Regions from separate parts of the Arthrobacter sp. TMS2-4 genome, predicted to be linked through region 2. Evidence: predicted binding sites of a transcription regulator. Region 2 holds the regulator's gene; the other holds the start of a gene.
What was found. Region 2 encodes LexA, which represses DNA repair genes until DNA is damaged. Its sites were predicted from a motif close to TCGAACANNTGTTCGA; they were not measured.

Region 1 (5,183 bases), on a different contig from region 2:
GGTCGAGGGCCAGGCGCGGGCTCCAGCTCGCGGTGCTCCAGTGGGCGCCCGCTCCCAGCAGGGTGGCGAGGAGTGCTGTCAGTACGCCCAGCCAGACGAGTGTCCGCTTGGCTGCCGTCCCGGGACCGGTACGAGGCATGGTGAGAAGTCCTTATGCAGTGGCGCGACGGGTGCGCCGGTGGATCGTGGGGGCGCCGGTCCGCGGACCGGCGCCCTACGGAATGCTAGTTGTCCGGGTTCGCTTTGGGGTCGCGGGCGTTGCGCGCGTCGCGGTTTTCCCGCTGCGCCTCCCGGTCCAGGCGCGCCAGCGTCTCGTCGGGCGTCTCGACGCCGGAGGTGGATCCCGGAGCGCCGGCGGCGGTGGACCCACCGGCGGGGCGGCGGTCGACGCCGTCGATCGAGGACACGTCGTCGGGCGCCACGACGCCGTCCAGGTCGTCGCGATCGGCCCGGTCCGCCCGGTCGGCGACGGCGGGGTCCGCGTCCTCGGCGGCGACGGCGGGTTCCTGCTGGACCACCTTGGCGAGCGCCTGCGTGTGGACCGTGGCGAAGGTGCCCGGCGACAGTTCGAGGACGGCCTTGTTGTTGTCCTGGTCGATCGAGACGATGGTGCCGTAGAGACCGAACTGGGTCATGACCTCGGTACCGGGTTCCATCTGCGTCCGGATGTCCCTGACCTGCTGCTGCGCCTTCCGCTGCCTGCGGAACATGGTGAAGATGAGGAAGGCCAGAGCCAGCGGGAGCAGCAGGCTGAAGATGTCGAAGCCGCCGGACTGACCGGTGGTGGGTTGGGCGACTACATGTGCAAGCACTGGAGATCCGTTCCTGGGGATGGGGTGTGGTGGCAGGACTGTGCCGCGGCACACATCGTGAGACACCAGTGTAGAGCCGTTTCCTGAGCGTCCAGCGTCAGGACTCCGGCTGGGACCAGCTGTCGGTGGCCGTGTCCGTGGCCAGCAGGTCCTCGGGGGTCACGGAGAACAGGTCCTCGGGCATCGCGGCAGCCACGGTGGCGGGCATCTCGATCCCCAGGTGCCGCCACGCGGCCGCGGTCGCGATGCGTCCTCGCGGCGTGCGCCCGAGCATGCCCTCGCGGACCAGGTAGGGTTCGGCGACGGTCTCGACCGTCTCCGGTTCCTCACCCACGGCGATCGCGAGGGTCGACAGCCCCACGGGTCCGCCGTTGAACTTGGTGATGAGCGCGGTGAGCACCAAGCGGTCCAACCGGTCGAGGCCCCGTGCGTCCACCTCGTACATGTCCAGCGCGGCACTCGCGGACCGGGCGTCGATGAGGTCCACGCCGTGTACCAGGGCCCAGTCGCGGACGCGCCGGAGCAGCCGGTTGGAGATGCGCGGTGTGCCCCGGGACCGGCCGGCGATCTCCGCGAACGCGGCGGAGTTGACCTTCATGTCCATGAGCATGGCCGAGCGCCGGAGCACGAGCTCGAGCTCCTCGGTGGAGTAGAACTCGAGGTGTCCGGTGAAGCCGAAGCGGTCACGGAGCGGGCCGGGCAGGAGCCCCGCGCGGGTCGTGGCGCCGACGAGTGTGAAGGGCGGCAGCTCCAGTGGGATCGCCGTGGCCCCGGGCCCCTTGCCGACGATGATGTCGACGCGGAAGTCCTCCATGGCCATGTAGAGCATCTCCTCGGCGGGCCGGGACATGCGGTGGATCTCGTCGAGGAAGAGCACCTCGCCCTCGGTGAGGGAGGAGAGGATCGCCGCGAGGTCGCCGGCGTGCTGGATGGCGGGCCCGGACGTGATGCGCAGCGGCGCGTTCATCTCGGCCGCGATGATCATGGCGAGGGTCGTCTTGCCGAGGCCGGGAGGACCGGACAGGAGCACGTGGTCCGCGCTGCGCCCGCGCAGGCGGGATGCCTCCAGGACGAGTGAGAGCTGCCGGCGCACGCGCTTCTGACCCACGAAGTCGTCGAGGTTCTTCGGCCGGAGCGCCGCCTCGACGGCGCGGTCCTCGGGATCGGCGGCCGGCGCGACGAGCGGCGCCTCCTGCGGCCCGTCGCTCATGTGCCCACCGTCGTCCGGGCCGAGCTGCGGGCGCCGTCCTGGCCGAGCCGACGCAGCGTGAGTTTCAGGATCTGGCCCACGTCACCGGTTGCGGCGACCTCGGGCGCCTCGTCGACGGCGGCGTCGATCGCCGCGCCGGCGTCCTTCTCGGACCAGCCGAGGCCCATCATGGCAGTGAGGACCTGGCCCTGCCAGGTCTGCTTGGGCACCCCGGGCTTCGCGTCGAGCGGGACCAGTTTGCCGGCGAGCTCGAGCACGATCCGCCGGGCACCCTTGGGGCCGATCCCCGACACCTTGCTGAACGCCTTGTCGTCACCCGACGACGCGGCGATGCGGATGGCGTCGGGCGTGTGCACGGCGAGGACGGCGAGTGCCAGGCGGGGCCCCACACCGCTGACCGCCAGGAGCGTCTCGAAGACCTCGCGCTGGTCGGCGTCCTCGAAGCCGAAGAGCGTCATCGAGTCCTCACGGACGATCATGGCCGTGGCAAGGCTGGCCTGCTCCCCCATGCGGAGTCCGGCGAGGGTCTGGGGGGTCGCCTGGACCTGCATGCCGAAGCCGTTGACGTCGAGGACGGCGGAGTGCAGGCCCACGTGGGTCACTGTTCCGCGCAGGGAACTGATCATGAAGGGCTCCAAAGGCACTTGCGGGGCGGGACCGCCGGGCGTCCACCCGACGTCGAACATACGTTCTAATGCTCTACGGTACCGGTGTCCCGCGGCGGGCACGAGTCGCCACACCGCCGTCTGTCCGGTCAGCGGCGTCGCGCCCGGGCCTCCGCCTCGGCCCAGAGGCGCTGCGCCGGCGTGGCCAGCCCTGCGGCCGCGGCCGCACCCTGCGTCACCACGCCCCGGCGCCACGCATGCGTGATGGCCAGGGCCAGGGCGTCGGCAGCGTCGGCGGGCCGGGGCGGCGTGTCGAGGCGCAGGATCTTCGTCACCATCTTCGTGACCGCGGTCTTGTCCGCCTGCCCGTTCCCGGTCACGGCCGCCTTCACCTCGGTGGGCGTGTGCAGGGCCACCGGGACGCCCCGGCGGGCGGCGGACACGATGACGACGCCGGAGGCCTGCGCGGTACCCATGACGGTGCTGATGTTGGTCCCGCTGAACACGCGCTCGACGGCGAGGGCGTGCGGCTCGTGCAGGTCCAGCCACGTGTCGACGGCCTCCGCGATGACCAGGAGCCGTTGGTCGAGGCTCTGCCCCGCGTCGGTGCCGACCACCCCGACGGCCACGAGGGTGGAGCGCCGGTTCGGTTCGATGTCGACGACGGCGAGCCCGCAGCGGGTCAGCCCGGGATCGACGCCCATCACGCGGAAGGTCACGGGGCTGTCCGCCGCCCGGGGCCGGGAGGGACGATGTCAGTCGTCGTTCTCGAGCTCGGCCAGGACCTCGTCCGGGAGGTGCGCGTTCGAGTAGACGTTCTGGACGTCGTCGAGCTCCTCCAGCGCGTCCACGAGCTTGAGGAACTTCCGCGCGCCGTCGGCGTCCAGGTCCACCTGCATGGACGGGACGAACTCGACGTCGTCGGTCTCGTACTCGATGCTGCTCTCGTCGAGCGCGGCCACCACGGCCCGGAGGTCCTGCGGCTCGGAGACGATCTCGAACGTCTCGGCCGATTCCTTGACCTCGTCCGCACCGGCGTCGAGGACCGACATCAGCAGCTCGTCCTCGGTGAGGTCCTTCTTCGGCAGTGTCACGACACCCTTGCGCGCGAAAAGGTAGGCGACCGAGCCGGGATCGGCGATGGTGCCGCCGTTGCGGGAGATGCCGAGGCGCACCTCGGAGGCGGCACGGTTCTTGTTGTCCGTGAGGCACTCGATCAGCAGCGCCGAGCCCTGCGGTCCCCGGGCCTCGTACATGATGGTCTGGTAGTCGACGGCCTCGCCGAGCAGGCCCGCCCCGCGCTTGACGGCGCGGTTGATGTTGTCGATGGGGACGGAGGTCTTCTTGGCCTTCGAGACAGCCAGTTCGAGACCGGGGTTACCGGCGACGTCAGCGCCGCCGGCCCGCGCCGCGACCTCGATGTTCTTGATCAGCTTGGCGAAGGACTTCGCGCGCTTGGCGTCGATCGCAGCCTTCTTGTGCTTCGTTGTTGCCCACTTGGAGTGCCCCGACATGCCTACGCTTCTCCTCTGATCATCCGAATAAACAGTTCGTGGACCCGCCGCTCGCCGGTGACCTCCGGGTGGAAGCTCGTGGCCAGCAGGTTCCCTGAACGCACTGCGACAATCCTAGCGACCGGTTCCAAGTCCGTACCGGCGCCGTCCCCGTCCGGGGTGGGCCCGGGCTGCGGCGTCTCCGACGCCGGCACCTGCGCCAGCACCTCGACGTCCTCGCCCACCTTCTCCACCCAGGGCGCACGGATGAACACCGCCCGCACCGGATCGGTACCCGCCACACCCTGGGTGGCGGCGAGGCCGCTGAAGGCCAGGTCCGTCTCGAAGGACTCCCGTTGCCGCCCGAACGCGTTGCGCCGCACCACCATGTCCAGGCCCCCGAGTGTCTGCTGCGGGTTGCCGAGGCGGTCCGTCGACGGGTCCGCGAGGACGTCGGACAGCAGAATCATCCCGGCGCAGGATCCGTAGACGGGCATCCCGTCGGCGATGCGCTCGCGCAGCGGCTCCGCCAGCTCGAAGGTGCGGGTGAGCTTGTCCATCGTCGTCGACTCCCCGCCGGGGATGATCACGCCGTCCACGCCGGCCAGTTCCGACACCCGCCGCACGGGCACGGCACGCCCGCCCAGGGACTCGATGGTCGCGATGTGCTCGCGGACATCGCCCTGGACGGCGAGGACACCGACGACGACGCCGGACGGGGGCGGAGGAACCGGGGAGGACGGGGAGGTCATCCCCCAATTCTAGGTTCTCCCGCCACCGTTCCCGCCTGGGCGTGGGGGGCGCCTCCGCACCGCGTCCCGGGAAGGCCGGCGGGCCTGCGATAATTTGGAGGCATGAATCCCCTTCCAGTTCTCGTGGGCAAGGCCGCGCGCTTCGCCTCCCGCCTGCGCGGCGGCGGCTCCGCGTTCCCGGGCCTCGTGGTCGAACGCCTCGACCCCGGCTTCATGGGCCGCGCCCTGTCCACCCTCCCCCGCGGCGTCGTCGTCGTCAGCGGCACGAACGGCAAGACGACCACCACCAAGATGGTCGTGGAACTGCTCGA
Region 2 (5,183 bases):
ACCGGCGCCGACATGGGCCCGGAGGAGATCCAGGCCGTCATCGACCGGATCCTCGCCAGCGACGAAGCTGCCGTGGCCAAGGCGACGAGAGGGACACCGGGGCCGGGGGAGACCCCCGCGCCGATCGAGAAGACCTGGCGATCGAAGGCGCAGGCCCTCTCCCAGGACGGGACGCCGTCGGACGCCGACGGCGACCAGCAGGATCTGGCCGAACGCAGGGCGCTCCGACGCGTCGCGGGCCTGTCCACCGAACTCGAGGACGTCACGGAGGTCGAGTACCGGCAGCTGAGGCTGGAACGGGTCGTCCTCGCCGGTCTGTGGAGCGAAGGCACCGCGCAGGACGCCGAGAACTCGCTCCAGGAGCTCGCCGCCCTGGCCGAGACAGCCGGATCCGAGGTGCTGGACGGCATCGTGCAGCGACGCCTCAAGCCGGACCCCGGCACGTTCCTCGGCTCGGGCAAGGCCCAGGAGCTGAAGGGCATCGTCCAGGCGACCGGAGCGGACACCGTGATCGTCGACAGCGAACTGTCCCCGTCACAGCGCCGCGGCCTCGAGGACATCGTGAAGGTCAAGGTGATCGACCGGACCGCCCTGATCCTCGACATCTTCGCCCAGCACGCGAAGAGCCGCGAGGGCAAGGCGCAGGTCGAACTCGCCCAGCTCGAGTACCTGCTCCCGCGCCTCCGCGGGTGGGGCGAATCGATGTCCCGCCAGGCCGGTGGCCAGGTCGGCAGCGCCGGCGCCGGCATGGGCTCCCGCGGCCCGGGTGAGACGAAGATCGAACTCGACCGGCGGAAGATCCGCACCCGCATGGCGAAGCTCCGCCGCGAGATCGCCGCGATGAAGCCGGCGCGGGAGACGAAGCGCTCCAACCGCCGTCGGAACCAGGTGCCGTCCGTGGCCATCGCCGGGTACACCAACGCCGGCAAGTCGTCCCTGCTGAACCGGCTCACCGATGCCGGAGTGCTCGTCGAGAACGCCCTGTTCGCCACGCTGGACCCCACGGTCCGCAAGGCCGAGACACCGGACGGCATCGGCTACACCCTCGCCGACACCGTCGGGTTCGTCCGCTCGCTGCCCACCCAGCTGATCGAGGCGTTCCGCTCGACCCTCGAGGAGGTCGCCGACTCCGACCTGATCCTGCACGTCGTGGACGCCTCGCACCCCGATCCCGAGGGGCAGATCGCTGCAGTCCGCGCCGTGCTGACGGAGGTCGACGCCCGCAAGGTGCCCGAGATCATTGTGCTGAACAAGGCCGACGCCGCCGACCCCTTCGTCATCGAGCGGCTGCGGCAGCGCGAACCCCGGACCGTCGTCGTCTCCGCGCGAACAGGTGCGGGGCTCACCGAGCTGCGCCAGCTGATCAGCACCAGCATCCCGCGTCCGGGCGTGAAGCTCGACCTCATGGTGCCGTACGAGCATGGGGAGATCCTCAGCCGTCTCCACGACGAGGACGTAGAGATCCTCGGCATGGAGCACGTCGGTGAGGGGACGCGCCTCGAAGTGATGGTCCGGGAGGGCCTGGCCGCCGAACTGGAGGCGTACGTCCGGCATGAGTGAGAGCACGCGGTCCGGCGCCGTGGCGGCACCGGACGCGTCCCGCCACTCCGATGAAGCCCGGCAGGCCCTCGAGCTGCTCGACGCCGCCGTGGGTGCGATGGGCGGCGAGATGCGGTCCGGCCAGCACGAGATGGTCCGCCAGGTCAGCGAGTCGATCCGCTCGGGCGAGCACCTGCTCGTCCAGGCCGGCACCGGCACCGGGAAATCGCTCGCGTACCTCGTCCCGCTGATCGCCCACGCGATGGACAGCGACCGGCCCTCGGTCGTCTCGACGGCGACGCTCGCCCTTCAGGCGCAGATCGTCGGCAGGGACCTCCCGCGCCTGCTCGACGCGGTGAAGCCCGCGCTGACGCGCCCCGTCGACGTGGCCCTGCTCAAGGGTCGGTCGAACTACGTCTGCCTCCACGAGACCGGCGGCGGATTCCCGGAGGAGGATGCGCCCGGCACCCTGTTCAGCCTCGGCGAGGATGCCGCCCCGCACCCTGCCCCGGCGACGGACGGCCCGTCCTCTGCGCTCGGCAGGGACGTCGTCCGGCTGCGCGAGTGGGCCGAGGAGACCGCGACCGGGGATCGCGACGACCTCGTCCCCGGCGTGAGCGACCGCGCCTGGCGCCAGGTGTCCGTCTCCAGCATGGAGTGTCTCGGCGCTGCCCGCTGTCCCGTGGCCTCCGAGTGCTTCAGCGAGAAGGCACGCGCCGCGGCAGCGGACGCCGACATCATCATCACCAATCACGCGATGCTCGCCATCAGTGCCTTCGAGGGGCTCGCCGTGCTGCCGGAGTACGACGTCGTCGTCATCGACGAGGCCCACGAACTCCACGACCGGGTCACCGGTGCCGTGTCCGGCCAGCTCTCCGCCTCGATGGTCACCGCGGCGGCCACGGCGCTCCGCCGCCATGCCTCGATCAGCACGGGTGCCCTCGACACGGCCGCCGACGCCTTCGAGGCGGCCGCCGAGCTCGTCCCCTCGGGCCTGTTGCCCGGAGGGCTCCCGGAGGATCTCGGGCAGGCCCTCGTGCAGGTCCGGGACGCATCCCGTGCCGCGCTGTCGGACACGAAGACGGAGGGAAAGTCGGAGGCCGACGTCGACGGCGGGCGGCAGGTCGCGCGGTCCCGCACCACGCTGATCTTCGAGCTCGCCGAGCGGATCCTCGCCGCCTCGGACCTGAACGAGGTCGTGTGGGCGTCGCGTCCCAGTGCCTTCACGCCGGGCTCGGGCTACGCGCAGCCCGACGAGAGCGCACCCGCGACCCTGAACGTCGCGCCGCTGTCCGTCGCCGGCCGGCTGCGGGAAGGCCTGTTCGAGGACCACACCGTGATCCTGACCTCCGCGACCCTGGCGATCGGCTCGGAGTTCGGTCCCGTGGCCGGGTCCCTGGGCCTCAGCGGTCCAGGCGCGCCCGCCTGGACAGGCGTCGACGTCGGCAGTCCCTTCGACTATCCGCGGCAGGGAGTGCTCTACGTGGCGAAGGACCTGCCGAAGCCCGAGCGAGGGACCTCCGACGCGCAGCTCGAGGAACTGCTGGGGCTGCTCACGGCGTCCCGAGGAGGCGCGCTGGGGCTGTTCTCGTCGAAGCGAGCCGCAGAGGAGGCGGCGGAGGCGCTGCGACCGAAGGTCGACTTCGAGATCCTGTGCCAGGGGGATTCCTCGCTCAATGCGCTGGTCACCCGGTTCGCAGACGAACCGGATACCTGCCTGTTCGGCACCATGTCCCTCTGGCAGGGCGTGGACGTACCGGGGTCCTCGTGCCGACTGGTCGTGATCGACCGCATCCCGTTCCCTCGCCCGGACGACCCGCTCATGACCGCCCGCACCAGGGCGGTGGCCCGCAACGGGGGCAACGGCTTCATGAGCGTGTCCGCGACGCACGCGGCCGTCCGGCTCGCGCAGGGCGCGGGGCGCCTGATCCGGGCGGCGGGGGACAGAGGCGTGGTGGCCGTCCTGGACAGCCGCCTCGCCACGGCACGGTACGGCGGCTTCCTCCGGGCGGCCCTCCCGCCCTTCTGGGCCACGACGGACCGCGCGACCGTCACCGGGATCCTGGAGCGCCTCTCCGCGCGCTGACGCTCCAGTTCCGGCTACGCGGCGGTCACAGCGCGCGCATCACCGAGACGACCTTGCCCATGATGCTGGCATGGTCACCGAGGATGGGCTCGTAGCGGGTGTTCTGCGGCAGGAGCCAGGTGTGGCCGTCCCGCTGGCGGAAGGTCTTGACGGTGGCCTCTTCGTCGAGCAGTGCCGCGACGATGTCGCCGTTCTGGGCGCTCTGCTGCCGGCGAACCACCACCCAGTCGCCGTCGCAGATGGCGGCATCCACCATGGAGTCCCCCGAGACCCTGAGCATGAACAGATCCCCGTGCCCGACGAGCTGGCGGGGAAGGGGCATGACGTCCTCGACCACCTGGTCCGCGAGGATCGGCCCGCCGGCAGCAATGCGCCCCACGAGCGGTACCAGGGCGGTGTCGACCGCGATCCGGTGCTCGACGGCGGGCTTGCCGTCCTCGGACGGTCCGGCCTGGGCGCCCGAGGTGTCCGGCGCCAGGGTCAGCGGGAGCAGGACCTCCATGGCGCGGGGACGCTTGGGGTCCCGGCGCACGTAGCCGAGACGCTCGAGCTGCGACAACTGATGGGTCACGCTGGAGAGGCTGGCCAGGCCCACCGTGTCGCCGATCTCCCGCATGGACGGCGGGTAGCCCTTGTCGGCGATCGACCGCTGGATCGTCTCGAGGATCGTCAGCTGCCGGGCGGTCAGTCCCTTGGACGCGGAGCGCCCGCGCGGCCTGCCCCGGCCCGCGGAGATGGGTACGGCAGGTGCCGGAACGTCGGCAGTGTTCGATTCCTGCCGGCCCGCGGCTGGTGATTCCGCCACTGGTGCGCCTTTCGCCTTGGATCACTGATCCGGTTGTCGCCGCCGGTGCGCTTCCGTGGACGGGAAGCCGTTATGTCAGAGGCGGCTGGTTGTGTGGGGTGTATCGGCCACGGAACCGCCCGTAGGGGGCGGCATTCGCGGACGATGTCCTGATCTCTCCACGCTAGGACAGTCGAGGGCACTTTTCAAACATATGTTCGACCGAGTCTCGACACGGATCGTTCGTAGATGCTAGAAATAGGCAGACGCTCATTAGAACGTGTGTTCGAACCGGACAGAATTTCCGGGTAGGGCATTCGAAGGAAAGAGGAACGGCAATGGTTACACCCGCACTGCATGGCAGCTCGCTGTGGACGCCCGCTCGGCCCGAAACCCACCTCAGGCTCCTCCCCACGCCCGACACGGCCCGTACCTCCACGCAGCGGAGTGCGGACCGACCCCTGACGCTGACCCGGCGAGGGCGCCTGCTGCTGGTCGGCCTGCCGATCGCCCTGGGCGTCGCGGCCCTGATCCTCCTCGCGGCGTTCCTGACCTCCCAGGCGCAGGCAGGGGAGTCGGCACCGACCTCCACGGCCACGGTCGAGGTGAGCGTCGCTACCGGGGAGACCCTGTGGGACCTCGCCGTGCACTACGCGCCGGAGCGCGATCCGCGCGACGTCGTCGCGGAGATCGTGGAGCTCAACGACCTGCGCAGCTCCGTGGTGCAGGCAGGGCAGAGCATCGCGGTACCCGCCGCGGGGTGACTGGTAAAGC

Region 1: a site for LexA is predicted at 2,701-2,716, ahead of ruvA (Holliday junction branch migration protein RuvA). Genes of this name have one in related genera too.

Annotation. Positions count from the first base shown of each region.
Region 1 covers NZ_JBTNDI010000010.1:15,271-20,453, reverse strand. Annotated here, with positions in the region: gene secD (protein translocase subunit SecD) at 1-139, opposite strand, end outside; gene yajC (preprotein translocase subunit YajC) at 225-812, opposite strand; gene ruvB (Holliday junction branch migration DNA helicase RuvB) at 910-2,022, opposite strand; gene ruvA (Holliday junction branch migration protein RuvA) at 2,019-2,648, opposite strand; gene ruvC (crossover junction endodeoxyribonuclease RuvC) at 2,777-3,346, opposite strand; gene ACX80F_RS12745 (YebC/PmpR family DNA-binding transcriptional regulator) at 3,383-4,141, opposite strand; gene pdxT (pyridoxal 5'-phosphate synthase glutaminase subunit PdxT) at 4,144-4,872, opposite strand; gene ACX80F_RS12735 (MurT ligase domain-containing protein) at 4,975-5,183, shown strand, end outside.
Region 2 covers NZ_JBTNDI010000002.1:501,538-506,720, forward strand. Annotated here, with positions in the region: gene hflX (GTPase HflX) at 1-1,560, shown strand, start outside; gene ACX80F_RS05465 (ATP-dependent DNA helicase) at 1,553-3,625, shown strand; gene lexA (transcriptional repressor LexA) at 3,651-4,361, opposite strand; gene ACX80F_RS05475 (LysM peptidoglycan-binding domain-containing protein) at 4,748-5,173, shown strand.